3 regions of the Halomonas sp. MCCC 1A11062 genome follow, and region 2 is predicted to be linked to each of the others. Evidence: predicted binding sites of a transcription regulator. Region 2 holds the regulator's gene; each other region holds the start of a gene.
What was found. Region 2 encodes sigma-54, which starts transcription at its own class of promoters, with help from an activator protein. Its sites were predicted from a motif close to TGGCACNNNNNTTGCTNT; they were not measured.

Region 1 (2,203 bases), on a different contig from region 2:
CGGATGCGTAGTCATGCGGATACGCTCGACGTCTTCCATCTTCAGCTCGATGTAGGCATCGATCATGTCGTCGGTGAACACGCCACCCTCGGTGAGGAACGCACGGTCAGCGTCCAGCGCCTCGAGTGCCTGATCCAGGCTGCTGGCGACGGTCGGAACCAGCTTGCCCTCTTCCGGCGGCAGGTCATAGAGGTTCTTGTCCATGGCATCGCCAGGATGGATCTTGTTCTTGATGCCGTCGATACCGGCCATCAGCATGGCAGCGAAGGCCAGGTAGGGGTTGGCGGTCGGATCCGGGAAGCGAGCCTCGACACGCTTGCCCTTGGGGCTCGCGGTGTAGGGAATGCGGATGGAAGCCGAACGGTTACGGGCGCTGTAGGCCAGCATGACCGGCGCCTCGAAGCCCGGCACCAGACGCTTGTAGGAGTTGGTCGAAGCGTTGGTGAAGGCGTTCAGGGCACGGGCGTGCTTGATGATGCCGCCGATGTAGTAGAGCGCCATTTCGGACAGGCCAGCGTACTGGTCGCCGGCGAACTGGTTCTGACCGTCCTTCCAGAACGACTGGTGCACGTGCATGCCGCTGCCGTTGTCGCCGACCAGCGGCTTGGGCATGAAGGTGGCGGTCTTGCCGTAGGCGTGGGCCACGTTGTGGATCACGTACTTCATTTCCTGGACTTCGTCGGCCTTCTTCACCAGGGTGTTGAACTTCACACCGATCTCGTTCTGGCCGGCGTTGGACACCTCGTGGTGATGCACCTCGACGGTCTGGCCAATGGCTTCCAGGGTGTTGCACATAGCGCCACGGATGTCATGGAAGCTGTCGACCGGGGGCACCGGGAAGTAGCCGCCCTTGACCCGCGGACGGTGGCCCAGGTTGCCGCCTTCGAGCTGGCGATCGGTAGACCAGGCACCCTCTTCGGAGGTGATCTTGTACATGGCGCCTTCGATGTCGGCCTTCCAATGTACCTCATCGAAGATGAAGAACTCGGGCTCGGGGCCGAAGAAGGCGGTGTCGCCCAGTCCGGTGGACTGCAGGTAGGCCTCGGCGCGTTTGGCGATGGAGCGCGGGTCGCGCTCGTAGCCCTGCATGGTGGCCGGCTCGATGATGTCGCAGCGCAATACCAGGGTGGAATCTTCGGTGAACGGGTCGAGGAAGGCGGTGCCGTCTTCCGGGCGCAGAATCATGTCCGACTCATTGATGCCCTTCCAGCCATGGATGGAGGAGCCATCGAACATCTGGCCGTTCTCGAAGAACTCCTCGTTCACGTCGCGGGCCGGAATGGTGACATGCTGTTCCTTACCCCGAGTGTCGGTGAAACGCAGGTCCACCCACTTCACATCATGTTCTTCGATCAGGGCGAGAGTCTTGGCTGACATTGTGTCCTCCGTTTGAGCGGTAGCTCGATTCGTTTTGGCTGAAGTCCACTGCGCTGGTTCATTCCAGCATGTGTTGTAGCACGCGGCAGATTTCCTGCCCACGTTCACCATGCACGAACATGGCGCTGGCCAACCTAATGCAGGTTGCGTGCCAACTTGCACCATCAACGCCCCAGCGGCACGCAACCCACTGTGCTCATTATAAAAAGCCGCCTGATGGCGTGCACCACTCTGTGGCGACAGCGTGTTGCATCATGTAGCCGGGCGATTTTCAGGTTTTTTTCGCTCCACAGCGGTGCAATTTCTCCGGTCATGCACCATGTTGGATCGCCAGCTTCCACCAACATAGCCAATGTCTCTCCGTCGGAACTCATTCGTCTGCGTTGATTAAACGTCGAACCAATGGATTGAGCCGGATTCCACCAGCGCATAGGGTGCTGTGTCTGAGCCCAACTCAGCAAAAGTTTTTAGCGACAAGCCCTAATTCAAGAAAAAACGCTGCTCGCTGCCCACTCACCGATAAATAACCTGTTCGCTATGTCTGATTCGCTACGCATGAATTTCTGGTCCGGCCTGGGCGTCGCCGCCCTCGCGGTGCTGCTGCTCACCTGGGTCGTGCCCACCTACGGCGGTCGCGGCTTCGCCGTCGGCATGCATCCCCGTACCCTGGCCACTCTCGGCGCCTGGGTCATGCTGGTCTGCGCCCTGGCCCTGGCGCTGCTCAGCGCCATCGCGCTGATTCGCCGGCGCCTGCCGTTCTTCCGCCTGCCCGAGCTGGGGCATCTGTGGCATCAGACCTGGCCGTTTCTCTTCGTGCTGGGCTTCA
Region 2 (2,203 bases):
CCTTGTGCTTGACCAATTGGCGGTCGAGCTTGTCGGTCAGCGCATCGATGGCGGCGTACATGTCCGGGTCGGAGGCTTCGGCATGCAGGTCGGCACCGGCGGCATGCAGCGTGCAGGCGGCCTGTTGGCGCTCCTTCTCGATGGACAGGGTGACCTGGACGTTGGTGATGTTGTCGTAGTGCCGTTGGACGCGGCTAAGCTTCTCGCTCACGTAGTCACGCAGGGAATCGGTCAGTTCAACATGATGGCCGGTGATGTTGACTTGCATGACAAGCTCCTTCGTCCTTCGAGTGGTGGTTTGATTGTAACCCTTTTTGCCTCCTTGCAAACCCCTCCGAACGACGCTCTTGTCCGCTGTCAACGCTGCGTTTCGACTTCAACGAAAGCGCTTGCGTTCGCTCGAGGAGGGTATCCCCAGCGCTTCACGATACTTGGCCACGGTGCGGCGCGCCACCTGAATGCCGTCGTCGGCCAGCAGCTCCACCAGGCGGCTGTCCGAGAGCGGCTTGCGCGGTGGCTCGTCGGCGATCAGCTTGCGAATGCGGGCGCGAATCGCGGTGCTGGAGTGAGCGTCCCCCTCGCCGTTGCCGCCGACATGGCTGGAGAAGAAATACTTCAGTTCGAATACGCCGCGCGGCGTGTGGATGAACTTCTGCGTCGTCACCCGCGATATGGTCGACTCGTGCATCTCCACGGCCTGGGCGATGTCGGCCAGCACCAGGGGCTTCATCGCCTCCTCGCCCTGCTCCAGGAAGTCGATCTGGCGGGCCATGATCTCGCGCCCCACCCGCAGCAGGGTGTCGTTACGGCTGGCCAGGCTCTTCATCAGCCAGCGAGCTTCCTGAAGGTGGTCCTTGAGAAACTGGTTGTCCTGGCTCTTGTCGGCGCGCCGCACCAGGGCGACGTAGTCGGGCTGGATGCGCAGCCGTGGCAGCGCTTCGGCATTGAGCTCTACGCGCCAGCCGGACTCGTCGTGATAGGCGACCAGGTCGGGGGTGATGTAGTTGCTGCCGACCTCGGCATAGTCGCTGCCGGGGCGGGGGTTCAGGGAGCGTACCAGGGCAATGGCGTCGTCGAGGGCCTCGTCGTCCAGGCTCAGGCGGCGCTTGAGCAGGCGGCGGTCGTCGGCGGCCAAGGCCTCGAGAAACTGGCGCACCAGGCGGCGTGCCTGGGGCAGCAGGGGAGTGTCGTCAGGCAGGGTGGCGAGCTGCAGCATCAGGCATTCGCGTAGATCCCGGGCGAAGACACCGGTGGGTTCGAACTGCTGCAGGCGCAGCAGCACCTGCTCGACCTCGCGGGTGGGCAACCCCTCGAGGCCCTGGCGCCGCAGGCCGTCGCGGATCTCTTCCAGCGGCTGGGTCAGGTAGCCGGTGCCGTCCACGGCATCGATCAGGCTCTCGGCAATCTGGCGCTGACGCTCGTTCACATCGATCATCGCCAACTGCCACATCAGGTGGCCGGCCAGCGTCTGCCCAGAGGCCTGGCGTTCGAAGTCGGGGCCTTCACCGGTGGCGCCGGCGGCGCCGCTGCCATGATCGGGATAGGTATCCGTCCAGTCGCTGTCGGTGGAGAGCTCACCGGGAATTTCGCTGGCCCAGTCGTCGCTCTGGGGTTCGCTGACGGCCTGTTCGCCGAAGCCGTCGTCGAGCTCCAGCATGGGATTGGACTCGAGAGCTTGCTGGATCTCCTGGCGCAAGTCCAGGGTGGAGAGCTGCAGCAGCGCGATGGCCTGCTGTAGCTGTGGTGTCATGGTCAGCTGAGTGCCGACTCGCAGTTGCAATGATGCTTTCATGGCCATGAGAATAATGGGCTCATTTGCCGGAAAGACTCTACCCTAGACTGGCCGAGGATCACTTGCAAGAGCTCGAGGCTGCAATAAGCATGCCATCGGCAATATTCATGCCTGTTAGAAGCTTTTAATTTAAGATCAGATTCTTGCTTGTCGGCGAAGAATGCGTTATGGGCGCGAGAGCGCTATAGCCGGAAGTCCTCGCCGAGATAGACTTCGCGCACGCGCCGGTTGGCCAGGATGGCTTCGGCGTCACCTTCCGCGATGATCTGGCCGTCGCCGACGATATAGGCCGAATCGCAGATGTCCAGCGTCTCGCGAACGTTGTGATCGGTGATCAGCACGCCGATGTCGCGGGCCTTCAGCTGGCGGATGATGCCCTTGATCTCGCCCACCGAGATCGGGTCGACCCCG
Region 3 (2,203 bases), on a different contig from region 2:
GCCCGACTCGCCGGTGACCAGCACGTTGGCGTCGGTGGGCGCCACCAGCGCGATCTGGCGCACCAGGTGGGCCACTGCCGGACTCTCGCCGACGATCTCACGATGGTTGATCTCGGCGGTGATCTCTTCCTGCAGATACTGGTTCTCCAGCTCCAGGCGCTGCCTTAGCGATTCCACCTCGGCCAGGGCATCGCGCAGCTGCTGTTCGGCCCGCTTGCGCTCGCGAATGTCACGGAACAGCACCACGGCGCCCACCAGCCGCCCGGTCTCGAAGATCGGCGTGCTGGTGTACTCCACCGGGATCGCCTCGCCGTTCTTGTGCCAGAACACCTCGTTGTCGACCCGATGCACCTGACCATCGCTGAAGGAGGCGTGGATCGGACACTGCTGCACAGGAAAGTGGCTGCCGTCGGCATGGGTGTGGTGGAACATCAGGTGAGCGTCATGGCCGACCATGTCTTCGCTACTCCAGCCCAGGATGCGCTCGGCGGCCGGGTTGACGAAGGTGGTGCGGCCCTCGGCGTCGAGCCCGTAGATGCCCTCCCCGGCGGCGCCCAGGATCAACTGGTTTTGCCGCTCGATGCGCTCGAACACCTGCTCGACCCGCTCCCAGCCCACATGACCGCGACGGTGACGCCGCCACAGTTCGGCCCGCGCCCGGCGCTGCTCGGCCTTGTCGAGCTCGATCACGCCGAACATCAAGCAATGCTCGTCCAGCGCCTGCCCGTACACCTCCACCCGGCGCGGAGCGCGCTGCACATCGAACAGCAGCAGGTCGTCGGACCAGGCCGGTGAGCGCTGCTGGGTTTCGTCGCTGAACGCTACCCACATCGGCAACGAAGGTCCCAGGCAGTGGCTGAAGGGGCGTGAGGCGAGCCGCTCGAAGTCGGCACCCAGCAGGCGACACGCCTCGGCGTTGGCGGCCAGCAGCCGGTCGGCCCGGGGATCGGCCAGCAGCATGGCGATGGGGGCATGATCGAAGGCAAAGCGCTCCGGTACCTGGGGCAGAGACATGGTGGAACTCCAACAGGAAGTCTGCCCTGATCCATACAAGCAGCGTACCAGTGACGACATTTCGTCGTGAAAGCAACGAGATATCGTCAATGACGGAATTTCGTCGCATATCGTCGCCTTTTCCCGCCACTCTCTCTCATCCTGCAAGCCATTGTTTTTACGAAACTAGAAAGAAAAGCACGAGGAATGGCACGTGACTCGCTTGGCAGGAGAGAGTGCCGGCACGCCTTGTCCCCATGCACCAGGCGAGTGCAGGCAATCGATTACCTGCGTTCTCGAGGGGAACCACATGAACAACGATCACAACAGTCTGGGAAACCCGTTCGATCATCGTCAGTCACTGGTCCATGGCCGCCACTGCGGCTGTGGTGAGTGTTCGGCCAGCCGCGATGATGCCAGCGACGCCCCACGCGACAGCGAAGCGATGATGGATCGCGTCGTGGAGAGCGCTCTGGTGCGCGGCATCTTCGGCCACAGCGACATGCATCGCCGCCAGTTCATGAAGCTGGTCGGCGGCGGTACCGTGGCGGCAGCGCTGTCTACCATTCTGCCGCTGGGCGCGATCAAGGCCGCCGCCCAGGAGAGCCTGGGGCCGCTGGAGAAGAGCCAGCTGGATATCGGCTTCATCCCCATCACCTGCGCCACGCCGATCATCATGGCCCACCCCATGGGCTTCTACGAACGCTACGGGCTCGACGTGAACGTGATCAAGGCTGCGGGCTGGGCGCTGATCCGCGACAATTCGCTCAACGACCGCTTCGATGCCGCCCACATGCTGACGCCGATGCCGCTGGCCATGACCCTGGGCGCCGGCTCCAGTTCGCGGCACTTCGTTGCGCCGGCCATCGAGAACGTCAACGGCCAGGCGATCGTGCTGCACAACGACCATCAGGACAAGCGCGACCCCGAGCAGTGGCGCGGTTTCACCTTCGGCGTGCCCTTCGAGTACTCGATGCACAACTTCCTGCTGCGCTACTACGTGGCCGAACACGGTCTCGATCCGGATCGGGACATCCAGATTCGCGTCATCCCGCCGCCCGAGATGGTCGCCAACCTGCGCGCCGGCAACATCGACGGCTTTCTCTCTCCCGACCCGTTCAACCAGCGCGCGGTCTATGAGCGGATCGGCTTCATCCATCTACTGACCAAGGAGATCTGGGACGGCCACCCGTGCTGCGCCTTCGCCACC

Region 1: the regulator sigma-54 is predicted to act here: its motif matches at 1,514-1,531, upstream of glnA (glutamate--ammonia ligase).
Region 3: the regulator sigma-54 is predicted to act here: its motif matches at 1,202-1,219, upstream of HOP58_RS19800 (CmpA/NrtA family ABC transporter substrate-binding protein).

What each region holds. Positions count from the first base shown of each region.
Region 1 covers NZ_JABFTW010000018.1:27,305-29,507, reverse strand. The annotation lists gene glnA (glutamate--ammonia ligase) at 1-1,377, opposite strand, end outside; gene HOP58_RS17075 (hypothetical protein) at 1,933-2,203, shown strand, end outside.
Region 2 covers NZ_JABFTW010000004.1:49,442-51,644, forward strand. The annotation lists gene raiA (ribosome-associated translation inhibitor RaiA) at 1-268, opposite strand, end outside; gene HOP58_RS05635 (RNA polymerase factor sigma-54) at 377-1,798, opposite strand; gene lptB (LPS export ABC transporter ATP-binding protein) at 1,975-2,203, opposite strand, start outside.
Region 3 covers NZ_JABFTW010000026.1:39,591-41,793, reverse strand. The annotation lists gene HOP58_RS19805 (sigma 54-interacting transcriptional regulator) at 1-1,014, opposite strand, end outside; gene HOP58_RS19800 (CmpA/NrtA family ABC transporter substrate-binding protein) at 1,304-2,203, shown strand, end outside.